DNA from 4 places in the Bacillus sp. BC08 genome. Region 1 is predicted to be linked to each of the others. Evidence: riboswitches for the same ligand, from Rfam matches in the RefSeq annotation. Region 1 holds a riboswitch; each other region holds the start of a gene.
What was found. A riboswitch is a leader RNA that binds a small molecule or an ion and turns the genes downstream of it on or off. The one in region 1 is predicted to bind lysine.
Positions count from the first base shown of each region.

Region 2: linked by a shared signal. The riboswitch ahead of ACXVYO_RS11235 (amino acid permease) and the one ahead of ACXVYO_RS25145 (aspartate kinase) in region 1 are both predicted to bind lysine.
Region 3: linked by a shared signal. The riboswitch ahead of lysA (diaminopimelate decarboxylase) and the one ahead of ACXVYO_RS25145 (aspartate kinase) in region 1 are both predicted to bind lysine.
Region 4: linked by a shared signal. The riboswitch ahead of ACXVYO_RS17240 (amino acid permease) and the one ahead of ACXVYO_RS25145 (aspartate kinase) in region 1 are both predicted to bind lysine.

Region 1 covers NZ_JBTGPA010000037.1:284,080-288,635, reverse strand. The annotation lists gene ACXVYO_RS25150 (DoxX-like family protein) at 1-686, opposite strand, end outside; lysine riboswitch at 878-1,064, shown strand; gene ACXVYO_RS25145 (aspartate kinase) at 1,264-2,493, shown strand; gene ACXVYO_RS25140 (VOC family protein) at 2,839-3,294, shown strand; partial or broken gene ACXVYO_RS25135 (helix-turn-helix domain-containing protein) at 3,516-3,827, opposite strand; gene ACXVYO_RS25130 (helix-turn-helix transcriptional regulator) at 3,956-4,069, opposite strand; gene asnA (aspartate--ammonia ligase) at 4,206-4,556, opposite strand, start outside.
Region 2 covers NZ_JBTGPA010000031.1:122,581-127,136, reverse strand. The annotation lists gene ACXVYO_RS11245 (sulfite exporter TauE/SafE family protein) at 1-202, shown strand, start outside; gene ACXVYO_RS11240 (GNAT family N-acetyltransferase) at 242-691, opposite strand; lysine riboswitch at 1,015-1,207, shown strand; gene ACXVYO_RS11235 (amino acid permease) at 1,320-2,786, shown strand; gene ACXVYO_RS11230 (iron-sulfur cluster biosynthesis family protein) at 2,901-3,206, shown strand; gene ACXVYO_RS11225 (DNA alkylation repair protein) at 3,239-4,009, shown strand; gene ACXVYO_RS11220 (DUF2716 domain-containing protein) at 4,073-4,556, opposite strand, start outside.
Region 3 covers NZ_JBTGPA010000023.1:108,757-113,312, forward strand. The annotation lists gene ACXVYO_RS05475 (LTA synthase family protein) at 1-977, opposite strand, end outside; gene ACXVYO_RS05480 (DUF3888 domain-containing protein) at 1,233-1,628, shown strand; lysine riboswitch at 1,718-1,899, shown strand; gene lysA (diaminopimelate decarboxylase) at 2,080-3,396, shown strand; SAM riboswitch class I at 3,513-3,621, shown strand; gene ACXVYO_RS05490 (YezD family protein) at 3,694-3,837, shown strand; gene ACXVYO_RS05495 (phosphoadenylyl-sulfate reductase) at 3,924-4,556, shown strand, end outside.
Region 4 covers NZ_JBTGPA010000034.1:231,975-236,530, forward strand. The annotation lists gene ACXVYO_RS17235 (DUF3626 domain-containing protein) at 65-1,156, opposite strand; lysine riboswitch at 1,577-1,764, shown strand; gene ACXVYO_RS17240 (amino acid permease) at 1,911-3,335, shown strand; gene ACXVYO_RS17245 (ABC transporter permease) at 3,396-4,556, shown strand, end outside.

The sequences.
Region 1 (4,556 bases):
ACACCAAAAATAATTTCTAGTAATCCCATTATTTTAAGTACAAAAATACTATGTTCAGTTGAACCAATCATCACAGATAGCATTTTTAGTTCTTCTGAATGAGTAAACACTAGTTTCGGCACTATTCCTTGATACATCCATACAAATGCAAATAAAAAACATACGAGCCAGTATGTCATTGTTCTTCTAATTAGTAATCTAGGGTGCAACCCCTTCTCTAACCATAATTTTAAAGCATCAAAACTCCAAGCAGTCGCCCAGCCCAATAACGGCCGAAACATATAGATATCTATTACATTCCCTATACGACCAAATCTCGTATTATAATCATATTGTGTCTCAAAATGAATGTGTTCTTTACACGGTGTATACCTCCAATAACCACGCCCTATTTGAATAAGTGATAATTGATTATCTGTCCAAAATTTTAAAGAAGAAATCCGTTCACCCGTTTCTTTTCTTATTTCTCCTATCGATTCCCCTTCACCAGCTATTTCAAGTCCAAATCCGATTTTCGTTTTATATAAAAACTTCTGCGGTTCTCCTTCTTTTTTCTCTAAATATGAAATTTCAGTAAAGCGGGCATCCCACTCTGTATGTATGTTTGGCTCTTGCGTATATTCCCATAATTTCTCCATTGTCGTTTTCATTTCTGCCGAAACATAAATAGGCTTTTTCCCCTTCATTCTTCCACCTCCAATACACTATAAATTTAATGTACATGCTATGAATTTATTTTGCTACGCTTTTCACAAACTCCTCCAAGAAAAGAAAGAATTTTTAAAACTTATACAAAACACTTGATTCCCCGAAAAATTTAAATTATTATAAAACAAATGTTACCAACAACTTCATAAATCAAACACTCTCGCCTAAAACGTGAGATAGAGGTTGCAATACTTATGATTATTCTAATGGAGACACAGAGATGTCTATGAAATTAGATGAAAGGAAGTATTGCCGAAATCGATAATTTTCTCTGCATTTATCGATTGGGGCTGTTTTCGAATAGAAACAGAACTGTCATATGTACAGAAGTGTATGTATGAAGAGCTATCTACAAAAAAGAGATATCATTTTTATGATATTCCTTTTTTGGCGGTTTTTTTATTAGCTCCGTTTTCTGTTTCCCTTTTCCTGTAACAGCACCATCCTCACTTATTTGAGATGGTGTTTTTTGTTTTTCTCTGGTAACTACAGGAATATTGGGATTTATATATGTCCTAATCTATTCTTAAAAATGGATGAAAGAAGGAATTCGTAATGGAAACGATTGTACAAAAATTTGGTGGCACTTCTGTCGGAAGTGTTGAGCGTATTCAACATGTAGCAAATTTAATTATTGAAGAATATGAACGAGGACATAGTATCGTCTCTGTCGTTTCGGCAATGGGGAAAAATACAGATGAACTTGTCGCACTTGCTAACGCGATTTCAGAAAATCCGAGTAAACGCGAAATGGATATGCTTTTATCTACAGGAGAACAAGTAACGATTTCATTATTAACGATGGCACTACAAGCAAAAGGTTATAACGCGATTTCATTAACAGGATGGCAAGCTGGTATTACGACAGAATCTGTACATAGTAGTGCACGGATTACTGACATTCATACAGATCGAATTCAGTCTTATCTTACTGAAGGTACGATTGTTATTGTAGCTGGCTTCCAAGGAATTAGTGGAAAACATGAAATTACAACGCTTGGGCGCGGTGGTTCTGATACAACGGCTGTTGCATTAGCTGCTGCACTGAAAGCAAAAAAATGTGATATTTACACAGATGTGACCGGTGTATATACGACGGACCCACGAGTTGTAAAAGATGCTTATAAATTAGATGAAATTTCTTATGATGAAATGTTAGAACTAGCGAATCTTGGTGCTGGTGTATTACACCCACGTGCTGTTGAATTTGCTAAAAATCATAGTGTTATTTTAGAAGTTCGCTCAAGTATGGAACAAGAAAATGGAACAATTGTAAAAGGAGAATGTAACATGGAACAACAATCAATCGTTAAAGGTATTGCATTTGAAGATAATATTACACGCGTCACAATGAAAGGTTTGGAACAAGGTGCACTTTCAACAGTTTTCTCTACATTAGCAGCGGCACATATTAATGTAGATATCATTATTCAAAGTATTACAAATGAAGGAACTGTTCATCTCTCCTTCTCAATCCATTCTAATGATTTAAAAGAAACATTAGAGGTATTAGAGCAACATCAAGAAACATTACAATATGAATCAGTAGAATATGAAAATCATTTAGCAAAAATATCAATTGTAGGATTTGGTATGGTCTCTAATCCTGGTGTTGCTGCGAATATGTTCACTACTTTAAAAGAAGAAGATATCCATATTAAAATGGTAAGTACATCAGAAATTAAAGTATCAGTTGTTATTGACCGCCTTCATTTAGTAACAGGTGTCGAGGCACTGCATCAATCATTTATGGCGAAAATTGAGCCTTTCGTGCAGATGAGTTAATTTCTACTAGTAAAACTTAAAATAAATTATATGAATCTATTTCCTTCCTATATTAATAGAAATAGGATGGGAATATTTTGCGGGGAAGTCGAAGTTATATTATCGAATAGAAACTACATTATCAAATTCTTACAATAATAGCATTCACGAAATAAAGTTCATGCGTATATCAGTAGTAGAAGGTTTCCGAGGTTTTGTTCGTTAACAAAATGTTTATTCTATACCCGAAAACACCTTGTCACATTTTCCTACACTGTGACAAGGTGTTTTTTGTTTAGAAGGAACTTTAGTATAATTATGAGGAGAATTAAATAATAAATTTCTACGTATAAGGAGATAAAAACTATGGCAAACAACAAATTACTAAGAATGGACAATGTCAGCATCGTTGTAGAATCTCTTGATAACGCAATCTCTTTCTTCGAAGAGATTGGATTAAAACTCGAAGGGCGAGCTACTGTCGAAGGTGAATGGGCTGGGCGCGTAACCGGACTCGGTTCTCAGTGCGTAGAGATTGCTATGATGGTAACCCCAGATGGCCATAGCCGAATTGAACTTTCGCGCTTTCTCACACCACCTACTATTGCAGATCACCGGACAGCTCCTGTAAATGCCCTCGGTTATTTGCGCGTTATGTTCACCATTGAAGACATTGACGAAATGGTATCTAGACTTACTAAGAATCATGGTGCTCAGCTCGTTGGTGAAGTAGTTCAGTACGAGGACTCGTATCGACTCTGCTACATTCGTGGAACCGAAGGAATTTTAATCGGTTTAGCGGAAGAACTTGGTAACAAGTAAGTAATGTTTTACTGAAGTAAAAATATTTGAAAGAATTTTACGCTTAATAAAACTTAGATTTTGAACCCCGTCCTAACTTTAGAACGGGGTTATGCTTGTTTGAACTTTTTAACATACTATCAATACCTCAAAATTATTATAAAACAATTCAATTGCTTGTTATACTCTTTCCTAGGAAATATAACGGACTCTTATCACTTTTTATCATATATATCTTTTCTTTAAAAAAACGATCTGAACTCATTCAAAATAACTTTCTTCACGTCAGAGTAAAAAACCATCATGAATAGTGCTATTCCTAATAAGATTTCTTGCATTCCTTCATAATCAACGAAAGCACTCACAATTAGCAAACCAAACCCAATCTAAAAACCAAACTCATTCTCTTTCTCAAAATCCTCATCTTCATCAATATGTATTTTCTCTTTTAAATTTTGGTTCCCTTTTATTAAATCATCGAGCGTAACATTATACATTTCGCTCAATAAAATCAAATTTTCAATATCAGGGCAACTTTTATCATTTTCCCACTTACCCCGCTTTAACAGGCAGTAAATCTCATCAAAGCTTTTAAGCACAATCAAGGCAACCAGATGCGATTAACTGCCTATAAAAGCCCGATTGGTTCAACTAATAATCAGTAGGATAAATCACCCACTGATTAAAGTTTCACTTTATACACTGCTTGCCTCGTTATACCAATCTTTTTAGCAACATCTTCCTGCGAAAACCCATTTGACTCTCGTAGTCTTTTAAGTTGTTGTCCTAAGCTCATAACGTCCCCTCCTTTAACAAATTATGACATAATAGGAGATAAAAAAGAAAGAAACTATTGGTACAATCCACTGTAAACCATTCGTTTACACCATAAAAAAGAGAGAATAACTCTTTGAGTTATTCTCTCTCTTCTATTAAAACAGATGAATGTTTTCTTTCTTGCAAGCTTCACGTAAATCGTCAGGCCATACAGAAGATTGAACTTCACCGATATGTGCTTTTCGTAAGAAGTACATGCACATTCTTGATTGTCCAATACCACCGCCAATTGTTAATGGTAGTACGTCTTCTAAAATACCTTTATGGAAATCGTACTCACGTTTGAAATCTTCACCTGTTTTCGTTAATTGCTCATCAAGTGATTTGCTATCAACACGAATTCCCATTGATGATAATTCGAATGAAGATTGTAATACTGGGTGCCAAAATAAAATGTCACCGTTTAATTTCCAATCATCATAATCAGCTGCGCGCCCATCATGCTT
Region 2 (4,556 bases), on a different contig from region 1:
AGTTGGTGGCCTTATAATCTTTACAAACATTCGTACACTGCTTACTACATTTAAAGTGGATCCAACTATTATTTCACTTTCTTACGTTGCAGTTGGTCTTGTCGTTATTATTTCTATTTTCATTGCTGTTCGTAATCATTCCAAGCGTTCTAACGCACCGACAGCCGGATATCCGAATGATCAAAAACAAATGCTACCATAACGATAAAAATACCGCCCGATATACTTCGAGCGGTATTTTTTATTTTTCTACTTTCCAATTAATCATCGTTTCTGTAGTGCTAATTCTCTTCATATGTAATTTCTCTAATACACGAATCGAGCTTTCATTTTCAAGAAGTGTCTCCGCGATAATCATTTCTACCTCTCCTGTTTGAAAAGCCCAATTTATTAGTTCACTTACAGCTTCTGTCGCATATCCTTTATTCCAATATTTCTCAATAAATCCGTAACCAATTTCTACTGTATGTTCCTCATTTGGTTTCCCTTTAAACCCTATATCACCTAGAACGATGTCATCTTCTTTTCGAATGACATACCATGCTCCCCAAAGTAATAAAGCCGCATCTTGTTTTACAGTTTCTACATGCCCTACAATATGTGGACCACTATTATATCCTTGCTCGTTAGCAACTTGCATACTCTCTTCTGTACATGGCACTATATAGAGCCTTTCTGTTTCTAATTTCATGTTAATTTCCCCTTTTTTGATTAAACGTTACTCTAATTATATCAAAAAATATGACCTTATTATGAATGTCGAATTATATTTTCAGAATTTTCTTTTATTTTTAAAGGGTTTTTCAATATTTTTTGCGAAACATTTGTATAACAATTTCTTTCTTTATTTTTTGTTACATAACAGTAGGTTCGGGTGGAGTTTTGCAAGCGTTTCCTAAACAATAACCGATAATTTTTGACTTTTCCTAACAAAATATCTTGCAATATATTCAGAAACTCATTACAATTGCCATATATTAAAAATCTTAGCAATATATCAAATCCTCATCAATCCGATGAGGTAGAGGTTGCGACTTTTAATAGTAAGACGGACGAGACGCAGAGAATGTCACCGACTCCGTTTGAAAGGAAAAGTTGCCGAAGTTTATATTTCTTCTCTGGAAATATGAGCTGGGGCTGTCTCCGAAAGGAACAGAACTGTCACGTTTACAAAATTACCGTGTAAACGTGGGGTGCTATCTTAACGGAAGGGTATGATGGGGTGGTTATTTGTGAAACGTTCCGCCAAATTCCTTTGGCGGTTTTTTGCATTTTTCTCCCCCGCTCCTTCCTATCTTACAAGAAAAGGAGTGTTGAACATGAATAGCGCAACGAATCAAACTACCTCTGAAACACAAACTACAAAAGGAAAAGGTGAATTAAAACGTAGTTTAAAATCAAGGCACCTTACGATGATTTCTCTCGGTGGTACAATTGGTACCGGACTATTTCTTGCCAGCGGTGGTGTCATCCATTCAGCTGGACCTGGTGGCGCATTAATTGCATACGCCGCAATTGGGATTATGGTTTATTTCTTAATGACAAGCTTAGCTGAACTCGCAGCTTACATGCCTGTTACCGGTTCTTTTAGCACGTACGCAACGAAATTTGTTGATCCATCATTTGGCTTTGCACTTGGATGGAACTATTGGTATAACTGGGCCATTACAATCGCTGCTGAACTAGCGGCTGTAACATTAATTATGAAATTTTGGTTCCCAGATACCCCTTCTCTTATTTGGAGTGGATTATGTTTAGCTATTATTTTCCTTTTAAACTACTTATCTGTTAAAGGGTTTGGTGAATCTGAATATTGGTTCGCACTTATTAAAGTAGTTACTATTATTATCTTTTTAATTGTCGGCTTCATGATGATTTTTGGAATTATGGGCGGCGAAACTGTTGGCTTCAAAAACTTCACTGTTGCAGATGCTCCATTTAACGGCGGCATCATGGCAATAATCGGTGTATTTATGGCAGCAGGTTTCTCCTTCCAAGGTACTGAATTGTTAGGGATTGCTGCTGGTGAAACGTCTGATCCAGAGCGTAATATTCCGAAAGCGATTCGTTCTATCTTTTGGCGTATTCTTTTATTCTATATCCTTGCGATTCTCGTTATCGGTTTATTAATTCCTTATACAACTGAAAGCCTTGCTGCAAGTGATGTAACAGTAAGTCCATTTACACTTATTTTTGAAAAAGCGGGCGTTGCCTTTGCTGCTTCTGTTATGAACGCTGTTATTTTAACGGCAGTACTATCTGCTGGTAACTCTGGTATGTATGCATCAACTCGTATGCTTTGGGATTTAGCTCGCCAAGGAAAAGCACCAAAGTTTCTTGGTAAATTAGATAGCCGCGGTGTACCTGTTAACGCATTAATCGTAACGTCAATTGTTGGTAGTATCGCTTTCATTGCTTCCTTATTCGGTGACGGTGTTGTATACATTTGGTTATTAAACGCATCTGGAATGTCTGGCTTTATCGCATGGGTCGGAATCGCAATTAGTCATTACCGTTTCCGTAAAGCATATATCGCACAAGGAAAAGATTTAAAAGACTTACCATATAGAGCAAAATGGTTCCCATTCGGTCCAATTTTCGCATTTGCACTTTGTGTCATCGTAATTTTAGGTCAAAACTACGGCGCATTTATGGGCGAAGCAATCGATTGGAACGGTGTACTCGTTTCTTACATCGGTTTACCACTCTTCTTAGTATTATGGTTAGGATATAAATTTACGAAGAAAACGAAAGTGATTCCTCTTGATAAATGTGAATTGAAATAAAGTGAAACGAGCAAACAAATTTGTTTGCTCGTTTTTTTATTCCGATGCTTCTCCCTTCCCTATTGCTCCTGTTTTTGCAATAATAAAGAAAATATACATAAAGGTTGGGATACGATGAACATTCGCATTACTGATGAAGCAAAAGCAGCTATACTTAGATTAGAACGCAAAGACAAAAAGATCATTCGCATTAGAGGGACAATGACAAACTCTTGTAGTATTTTCGTTGATGTGGATTTAATTTGGGATACATATAATGCAGATGACATTGTATATGAAGATGCTGATTTTACTGTGCAAATGGATTCATTTACGAAAGACTACACTGGTGATACGGTGAAACTTGATTATAAGACGACAGGTTTTAGTATTACGACTCCAAGTGAGACTTTAGTTTATGGGTTGTCGATAAAAAAATAAAAATTGTTTTAGCTGATCAATGAGGTGAAAAAATGGGTAAATATGTTCCGTTAAAATTTTTATTTAATGAAGAATTAGCTGAAAAAATGGCTGATTCTATTTGTAAACACGATCCTACTTTCTCTAAAAGCATATTTGTAGATTCTGTAACATGTAAAGTTGAAAATTTAGAGTTAAAGCAGCGTATAGAAGTAATAGCAGATGAATTACATACTGCATTACAAAAAGATTTTAATGAAGCAATACATATTTTACTGAAAACATTGGGACCAGAAAACACAACAGAAGTAGGTACATTTACAAACGGCTATATATATATGCCTATTGCAAAATACGTTGAAAAATATGGGCTTAACGATTTTGAATCCTCATTTAACGCCATGTATGAAATAACAAAAAGGAATACTGCTGAATATGCTATTCGTCCTTTTCTTGAAACATATCATGAAAACACACTAGACATATTACAACAGTGGATCCATGACGAAAACAGCCACATTAGGAGATTAGTTTCCGAAGGTACAAGACCAAGACTTCCTTGGGCTAAAAAAATGGGAGCTCTGAAAGGTGACTTTAAGAATAATTTACAGCTTCTTGAACCATTAATGAATGATCCTTCTAAATATGTCCAAAAATCAGTAGCCAATCATATTAACGATATTACGAAAGAAGATAAAGAACTCGTTTTTCAATGGTTGCAGCAGTTACGTGATAAACAGCATCCTGTTAACCCTTGGATTATAAAACATGGATTAAGAACGGTGATGAAAAATGATAATTTGCCAAAAGATTTTTGTTTTTGAGTATTCTAAACAAAAACGCTTATGCTTCAAGAATGAAGTATAAGCGTTTTTCTCTTTCAAATTTTACCCTCGCCTTAAAATATTTTGAAACATTTCCGGCTTATTTCGTTCAAAGCTTTCCATAAATTCTTTTCCAAATATCGTTATACTCTTCTCCCAAGAGTTACCTAAATAGCCCCACTTAAAGTCTTTCTGAATAAAGAAATAGTAATCTCCATTCGGAAATACGGGTATAATCCACTCATCAAATTCATTTCTTTCAAACTCTAAATGTGGATTCACCCAATAACACTCATGTTGCCAATCCAGTGCCTTGATATATTCATTCGATACTGTTTTCTCTTTGAAAGCTTGTATCGCTTTACTTTCCAAATCATCGAATACTTTTAAATCTACCAACTCTCCAAAGTATTGAGAAATATCATATGTTACAAAAGGACTTGGCACCTTAAATGATGGGAATATAGAAACACTTGGTGAAAACTTAAGTTCACAATATATCTGGTCCAAAATTTGACCATCCTCTTTGTCTGTAAACTCCATCCAG
Region 3 (4,556 bases), on a different contig from region 1:
GGTGTAGCTGTATATTCATTTGTTGCGTGAGTAAAGAATACAGAACCGCGGTCTAACGGATAAAGTGAATTTTCAACGATAAACTCAGCATCAGAAGTTTTACCTTGTCCCGTTTGATGATAGAAGTTATCGAAATAAAAACTATCTTTAATAAACTCATTTAAAAATGGAGTAATTTCTTTTCCATTTATTTTTTTATTAATAACAAAACTTTGTGTAGATTCCATGGAAATCAAAATGACATTTTTGCCTTTTGCAGCTCCAAATAAGTCTTTATCAACTTGCTTATCTTTTGAGTCTGTATAGTTTTTAATTTCAGAGAAACCGTCACCACTTGCAAATACACGTTCAGCTGAAGATTTAGATTGAAGTGTAATATCAAATAGGTGATATGTGTATAAACCTAAATTCTTCACGACTGTTTGACGATCAAATGAGCGTGAGAACATTTGTGGTTTATAAATAACGGAAACAACAATTTGTAGTGCTAATAAAGCTGTTATACCGCTAAAGAAAGTTCGCTTTTCAGAGCGAGAAAGCGGCGTCTTATCACAAAATGCTGGGAATTTACGCGAAAGAAACATTAAAATAATCGCATCTGCAAATAAAAGTAATGTTTTGTACGTAAAGAGTTCTTTTATACTCGTCCCTAAATCAGCCATATTATTTGTTTGGAATAAAACCGGGAACGTAACGAAATCGTTATAAAACCCATAAAACATTGCATTTCCAAATAAAATAAAGGACAGTATAAAACTGATTCCAACTATAATGCGGTTTCGGTGTTTAGATGCAAATAAAGCAAAACCGAAAAATAAAAGTAACGCAGCTAGTGGATTAATAAAAAGCATAAATTCTTCGAAGAAATTATCAATTTTAATATCAAATGCTAGCTTGTACACAATATATGTTTTTATCCATAATAAAACGACTGCAACGAGTGCGAATCGCAGTTTTGGAAACAGACGTTGTAGCATAATATACTCCTCTCCTAAAAAAGCATGACTGTTCTTTTGAGCCGGTTTGGTTAGCGCCTCATTTTATATATACGAACAGTCCTTTGTTATTATGTTTATTATACTATGAGTATCATTATACGAAAATAAAAGAGAGTTGTGGGCTTTTTTATAATAATTGAGTAGAAAAAGGGCAGTGGGAGACAATAAAACGGAGTTTCTATGTATGATTATTATCGTGCGCAGAAAGAATTGTGTAATAATACGGAGGTTATAATGCGAAAATTATTATATTTTATAGTATGCAGTAGTGTTATACTTTTTGCTTCACCGAGTTTGTCGGTAGCCCAATATGATGCACCTCTTATGGAAGATGCCCTTTATTCTGTTTTATTTCCGAAAATAAATAAAGCAATTGAAAAACAATATGGGAGCTTGAAGCCTTATCAATGTCCTAAAATTATTAGTTTAAAAAAAGTGTATAGCGGTACATATTTATTTCAAGCAAGTATTGAAGTAACGAAGTATGAACGAGTTGCTGGGAAAATTGCTCCACCATTTGAGAAGGTAACGATTACATTTAATAATGAAGAAGGCGAATGGGAAGTGTCAAAGATTTCAGTAAAGCGCTTACCAAATGATACGAAACTAAACTGTAAAAAAACAATATAAAAAAATGTTTGACAAATAAAATGGTCCTTTGGTATTGTTAATAGCATCAATTAGATGTTTGAAAATTAAATAGACTTACCTCATCTACTCTCAAAGGTAGAGGCCGCGATAGGAAAGAGTAAGCTATGGGAGATTTAATGGAATCTGTGATCATAGGTTGAAAGGGACTATTGCCGAAATATAAGAATAACCATCTTATTCATATATTGGGACTACATTGAATAAATGTAGTACTGTCATAATATTTCTTTTATGGAGAGCTATTTGGAGATGTTGATGCGGTTTCTTATTTTGAGGAGATAACAACTCGTTTATTTTTTCAATATATATTTTTCCTAATAAGAAACGCGTGTGAACATTGTTCCGCGCGTTTTTTGTCTATCTAAAAGCGTGCTGCAATGAATAGAAGATTGGGGTTATGAGTTTTAGAGGAAATAAGGGAGGAATTCAAATGTATTTACACGGCACAAGCCGAATCAATGGGCAAGGACACTTAGAAATTGGAGGGTGCGATACGACGCAGCTAGCAAAACAATACGGAACACCACTTTATGTATACGATGAAGAGTCTATTCGAGGAAAGTGCCGCGCGTTTCATCGTGCGTTTAAAGAAAGTGGTTTCTCTTATCAAGTAGCATATGCAAGCAAGGCGTTCTTGTGCATGGAGATGTGCCGAGTAGCTCGTGAAGAGAATATGTCATTAGATGTTGTTTCTGGTGGGGAATTATATACTGCGCTTCAAGCGGGATTTCCAGCATCTCGTATTCATTTTCACGGCAATAATAAAACAGAAGAAGAAATCGTGATGGCTCTGCAGGAAAATATTGGTTGTTTTGTCGTGGATAATTTCTTAGAATTAGAAATTTTGCATGATTTAGCAGTGCAACATGGGAAATTTGTGAACATATTAATTCGTGTAACGCCTGGAGTAGAGGCGCACACACATGAATATATTACAACAGGTCAAGATGATTCGAAATTTGGATTTGGCGTGTCAAATGGTCAAGCGATGCAAGCAATTGAGCTTGCTTTACAAAAATCAAATTATAATGTGTTAGGAATTCATTCACATATCGGATCACAAATATTTGAAACGGCTGGATTTGTTCGAGCGATTGAAGTTCTTCATCAATTTTTAGAAGAAGTGAGAGAGCGCGCGAACTATGTAGTAAAAGTATTAAATGTAGGCGGAGGATTCGGAATACGCTACACAGAGTCAGATACACCATTAACTCTTGAGACATATGTGCGAGCTGTAACAAGTACGGTGAGGGAGCAATTTACAGTATGTAATTATCCCCTGCCAGAAATATGGGTTGAACCAGGCCGTAGTATTGTAGGGGATGCTGGAACGACAATTTATACAGTCGGATCTGTGAAAGACATTCCTGGTATTCGGAAATATGTATCAGTGGATGGTGGGATGACTGATAATTTAAGACCTGCTTTATATAACGCTCGTTATGAAGCGATGTTAGCGAATCGAGGGAATGATGAGAACGAGGAAGTTGTTTCGATTGCTGGGAAGTGCTGTGAGAGTGGAGATATGTTAATTTGGGATATTACTCTACCGAAAGTTGCTTCTGCTGATTTACTAGCAATTTCTTGTACAGGGGCATACGGGTACTCGATGGCGAACAATTATAATCGGATTCGTAGACCGGCTGTCGTCTTCGCGAAAGGCGGCACATCACAAATTGTTGTAGAACGCGAAACATATGAAAATATTATTGGGAACGATCGCATACGTATTAAAGAACTTGTTTAAATAGAGAAAAGGAGTTGTTCGGATGGGCAATTCCTTTTTTGTAAAATAAAATAATTAAAATATATCGGAAAACTAGGATTGAAAAAAATCAGAATTGTGATAAAATACAAATACAAAGCTTATCAAGAGAAGCGGAGGGAACTGGCCCGAAGAAGCTCGGCAACCTGCTTATAGAAAGCAAGGTGCTAAATCCAGCAAAATGGAATCCATTTTGAAAGATAAGGTAAAATATATTACCGAACAGTCTTTTCGAAATGGGAAAGATTTTTTTTATGAATAAAAAGGGGGGCTGTTCGCGTGAGTGTACGGGAACATTTTGAGGAAGTATCTGAGAAAATTCAAGCGATGCTTGCTGATATGAAATATGGTTCAATTACAATTGTTGTGCAAGATGGGAAAGTCATTCAATTAGAGAAAAGTGAAAAGGTACGTTTAAAGTAAAAAGCGCTGACTAGAAAAACTAGAGGCGGTTTTAACCTATTATATTAGGTTAAAACCGTCTTTTTGCTTTTACAGGGGGAAAAAACATGTTGACGTATGAAACGTGGGAAGAAAATAATGTTCCATTTTCAGAAGAAGATGAAACGAAAGGCGCGCTATCAGTATTAAGTTGGGCTTATAAAGAATATGAAAGTGAAATTGTATACGCATGTAGCTTTGGAGTGGAAGGGATGGTATTACTACATCTTATAAACCAAGTAAATCCATCTGCTAAAGTTGTATTTTTAGATACAAATGTTCATTTTCGCGAAACGTATGAATTAATTCTAAAAGTGCGGGAACGATTTCCTTCATTAAATATTATAGAAAAACAGCCGGAACTTACACTTGATGAACAAGCGAAGTTGCATGGTGAGAAATTATGGGAAAGTAATCCGAACCTTTGTTGTAAAATTAGAAAAATTTTACCGTTAGAAAAATCATTAGCAGCGGAAAAAGCATGGATATCGGGCTTAAGGAGGGAACAATCAGAAACACGTAAGCATACAAAGTTTATAAATCAAGATCATCGTTTTCAATCGATTAAAGTTTGTCCACTCATTCATTGGACGTGGAAAGAAGTGTGGCGATATGTGTACAAACATAGTTTGCCGTATAACCCGCTGCATGATATTGGGTATCCAAGTATTGGGTGTGAGAAGTGCACGTTACCTGTAGGA
Region 4 (4,556 bases), on a different contig from region 1:
AGAAGCTGATCTAATTTTGGATCAGCTTCTTTTTATATACATCCTTCCAAAAATAATAGCTTATTTATTTCAAATTCTGATTTGGTTTTCCAAATCGAACTAAAACATGCCATAATAATTTTAATTCCTGAAGCACTTCTTCATACGTTCCACGATCACTCCAGGATAGTGGATTCCTTTTCAAATCCACTACAGCAGAGCCAATTATATGTGCATCGATACAATTATTTCGTGCAATGCGTCTTGCCAAAGATGGCATTTTTGAACCTCTAAAATCCATCGGAACTTCATCCACCGTAAGTACAAAACCCATGTGCCAATACAAATCAATAGAATACTTCAGACAAATTTCTTCTAAAGTTCTACCTACATTCGTACCCTTAAATGAAGGATCTACAACAAGTGCTTCCACATCTTCTTTAAGAGAAATATCTCCATGAATCTGTGCTTCAATATAATGATTAAGATTACGAGCTGACTCTTTGTTTACGAAATCTATAAACGGCCTTTCCAAGTTAGCCAGTAAATGATGAATAAGTCTTGTTGGAGTCAAATTCCCTTCACCAATTGCAAAATCTCTTACGAATGTCTCTTCCAAAAGAGCAGCTAAAATCATATCAAACTCTTCATAAGTACCCTTTTCTTTTGGATCTTGATGCGAATCTAAATACGTATATGTAGAGCGATAAGAAACTTTTGGTGATAAGAGGAGATAACATGATCCAAAGCGCGGGGCAGGTCCATCTGGATGTAGCATTACATTTAGCGCCCCATATTTGGGACGTTCATTATTCGTTACGCCTTCCAATTGATATGCGCCTCCAAATATCCTCTGTTCCCAAAGGTCACGTTCACCACCCGGATAAGCAGACACACTTCCATTAGATAGCAATGTTTCAAACTGACTTTTATATATTCCTTGCTCAAACAGTGCTTCAGCAATATTTTGCATATTCGAATCTAATCTGTCTGGATGAAAGTGTAAAGCAATCCTCGCATTTGCTTTTAAATGAACGACAGCTTCTTCAAACATTTCATCAGTAATATTAGACATTTTCAATATATGGTTAATTGTTGCTTTAGCCTCATGTTTTTCGTTCTCTGCATATTTTGAAATGTACTCTAAAGCAAATAATTGAGATCTTGATAATTCCATAACCAAACCTCTCCTTTCATTGAAATGACCTTAATCATTTCAATGAAAAGCTTGTTCTTTCCTTCTTATGAAACGAAGCCTGTTAAAAAAATAAATACTTCGGATTAAGATTTTCAGACAAAATTCTTTGTACTGTAAAGTGGAACTTTAATCAGTGGGGGGCTTGATTCCCACCTAACTTCTTTGCCTCCGCTGAATTTTGAGGTGAGGGTCTTACTGCCCATTAATGCGGGGTAAAATTGACCTTCACTCTGTCGCTATTTCCTCTGCACAACTAATAAACGCTACAGCCCTTCCTAGCCCCTTTTTAATAACAAACTCTTCTCTATAATCTGATTATTACTATATCCATTGACGTACAAAAATTCATTTGTTACTCTTAAATACGTTAATTTAATATTTTAATCCTCATTCGTATCTCGGTGAGGTAGAGGTTGCAGTCATTAAGAGTATCATTTCAGGAGATGTAGTGGCATTGATGAAGGAATGAGAAAGGAATGATTGCCGAAGTAAGCCCGTGTCCACCATGCACGCTTGCTGGGTCTGCATTTAATAAGTGCAGAACTGTCACAAACGAAACGTTTCATTTGTGGAGAGCTATCGAGAGGTATGTCGTGGGTTTCTTATAAGATAGAAAGCATGTAGCGGCAAATTACGTGCTTTTTTTGTTTTGTTTGGGACTTCTCTTCTCTACTAAGAAGACATACATATCTCCTCGCTTGACTTGGTTATACTAACTTTGGAGGTATTTTCTATGCAACAAAAAAAATGGGGCTTTTGGGTACTAACAGCTTTCGTTGTCGGTAACATGGTTGGCGCTGGGATTTTCATGGTGCCAAGTACGTTGGCACAAACAGCAAGCCCTCTCGGTGTCACTTTAGCTTGGTTAACAACAGGGTTTGGTGTTTTAATGCTAGCTCTTGTTTTCGGTAATTTAGCAATTCGTCGTCCTGATTTAACGACAGGACCACAAAGTCATGCATATGCTTTATTCTCATCACCAAAAAAGAAAAAAATGGCTGGTTTCAGTATGGTGTGGGGATATTGGGTTGCAAACTGGGCAAGTAACGTTGCCATCATTACATCTTTCGCGGGATATTTATCACTCTTCTTCCCAATTATGAAAGATACACGACTACTATTTTCAATCGGTTCTTTTAACATAGAAGTCGGAAAACTAATTACATTTACGATTTGTTCCATCTTACTTTGGGGAACTCATATTATATTAACAAACGGTGTAAGCGGAGCTGGAAAGTTAAACTTCTTAGCAACAACAACGAAAGTAACTGGATTCCTTTTATTCATCGTCGTTACGTTATTTGCATTCGAAGCTTCTAAGTTTGGACAATGGTACACACCGATGATCGATAAATCAGGTGTATCACACGGTCTTCTTTCACAAGTAAACTTAGCTGCTCTTACAACGCTTTGGGCATTTATCGGAATCGAATCGGCAGTACTTTTATCAAACCGTGCTACCTCTCCTAAAACAGTAAAACGCGCAACAGTTGCAGGATTACTTATTACAGTTGCGATTTACTTAGGAATTACCATTTTAACAATGGGTGTACTTCACGTTGATACATTACAAGCTTCTGAACGTCCATTAGCAGATGCATTAAATGTTGCAATGGGTCATGGCGGCGGGAAACTGATGGCATTACTTGCTCTTACTTCCCTATTCGGTTCCATCTTAGGCTGGATTTTATTAAGCTCAGAAGTACCGTATCAAGCAGCAAAAGAAGGTTTCTTCCCTTCCTTCTTCACCAAAACGAACAAAAAAGGAAGCCCAATTTACTCATTACGATTAACAAACATTATGTCGCAAGTGTTCTTATTCTCAACATTATCAGGAACTATTGCGGAAGCTTATACATTCGTTATTACCGTATCAACACTGGCCTACCTCATTCCATATCTCGTTTCACCAATCTTCCAGTTAAAACTAGTCGCAACTGGTGAAACATATAAAAATGAAATGCGGGCAAGAATTACAGATGGTATAGTCGCAGTGATCGCACTTTGCTACGCACTATGGGTTATTAAAACCGGTGCATCCGATATAAAAACGTTCCTTCTCGGAATTGGTTTATTCGTAATCGGCTTTGCCTTCTATCCATTAATGAATCGTGATCAGAAAAAAAATAACGAAAAGAAAAACGAGCAAGTTGCATAACGCAATTTGCTCGTTTTTTCTTTTATAAAACATATATAATAGAACAAAGAGGTGAAAAACATGTCAATCGAATCACTATGGAGCAGTCGCTTCCAACAACATATGCAAAATATCATTACATACTTTGCACGTATGATTAACGGTTTACTATATAGCTTTATCTTTATTTCATGCGTTGGTGCATACTACTATGCTCAGTTTCTAAAAGCATCTCCTTCTAAAGGAATAGCTTTACTACTCATCACGATTGTACTTACATTTATTATAACGAGATGCCCGATCCGTACATTTATTCAAAAACCTGATGCTGTCTATTTGCTTGCATTAGAAGAGAAACTAACATCTTATTTTAAAAAGTCTCTTCTATATAATTACATCATTCAGCTTTTTCCATTATTATTTACGTTCCTTATTCTCGTTCCACTTGCAATGCAATCATTACAAGTAACAGTCCCTTTCTTATGTACAATCTTTATCGTTTTAATGATTACGAAAGCTTGGAATATATACATACATTGGATGTGGCGTGATAGCCATGAAAAAAACATATGGTTCATTATTCGTATTGCTTGTAACGCCCTAATCATTTACATGCTGTTTTACTCGGCATATGTTCTCATATTAGGCGGATTGCTCTTACTACTTGCTTTCCTGCTTCTATATACGAAAAAACAGCCTACAAAACGAATACCGTGGGATTACATAATCGAACAAGAAGAAAAAATGAACGTTCGTTTTTATCAATTTGCGAGCATTTTCACCGATGTTCCGCAACTGAATAAGCAAGTAAATAAAAGAAAATGGCTTACAAATTGGATTGAACCTTTATTACATAAAAAACGAGCAACTTTTTTCTATTTACATACACTCGCATTTTTACGCGGGAATGATTATTTCGGTATATATATTCGCTTAGGCTTAATCGGTGCCTTCGCCTTATATTTTATACCAAACATATACGCAAAAGGCGCTATCGCATATATCATCCTATATATGATTTCTATGCAGCTCCGTTCCCTGTGGAAATATTTTTCGGGAAATATTATTGTAGCATTATATCCATTTGATACTGAAAAACGAATGAATCAATTTCTTCGCTTAATCTTGATATTGCTAAGCATTCAACTCATTGTATTTTCAATTGTTATACTCATTGCTACAGGTCAATTTTTACATAGCCTTATCATTATGATTGTCGGGTTACTCTGGATCAAATTTATT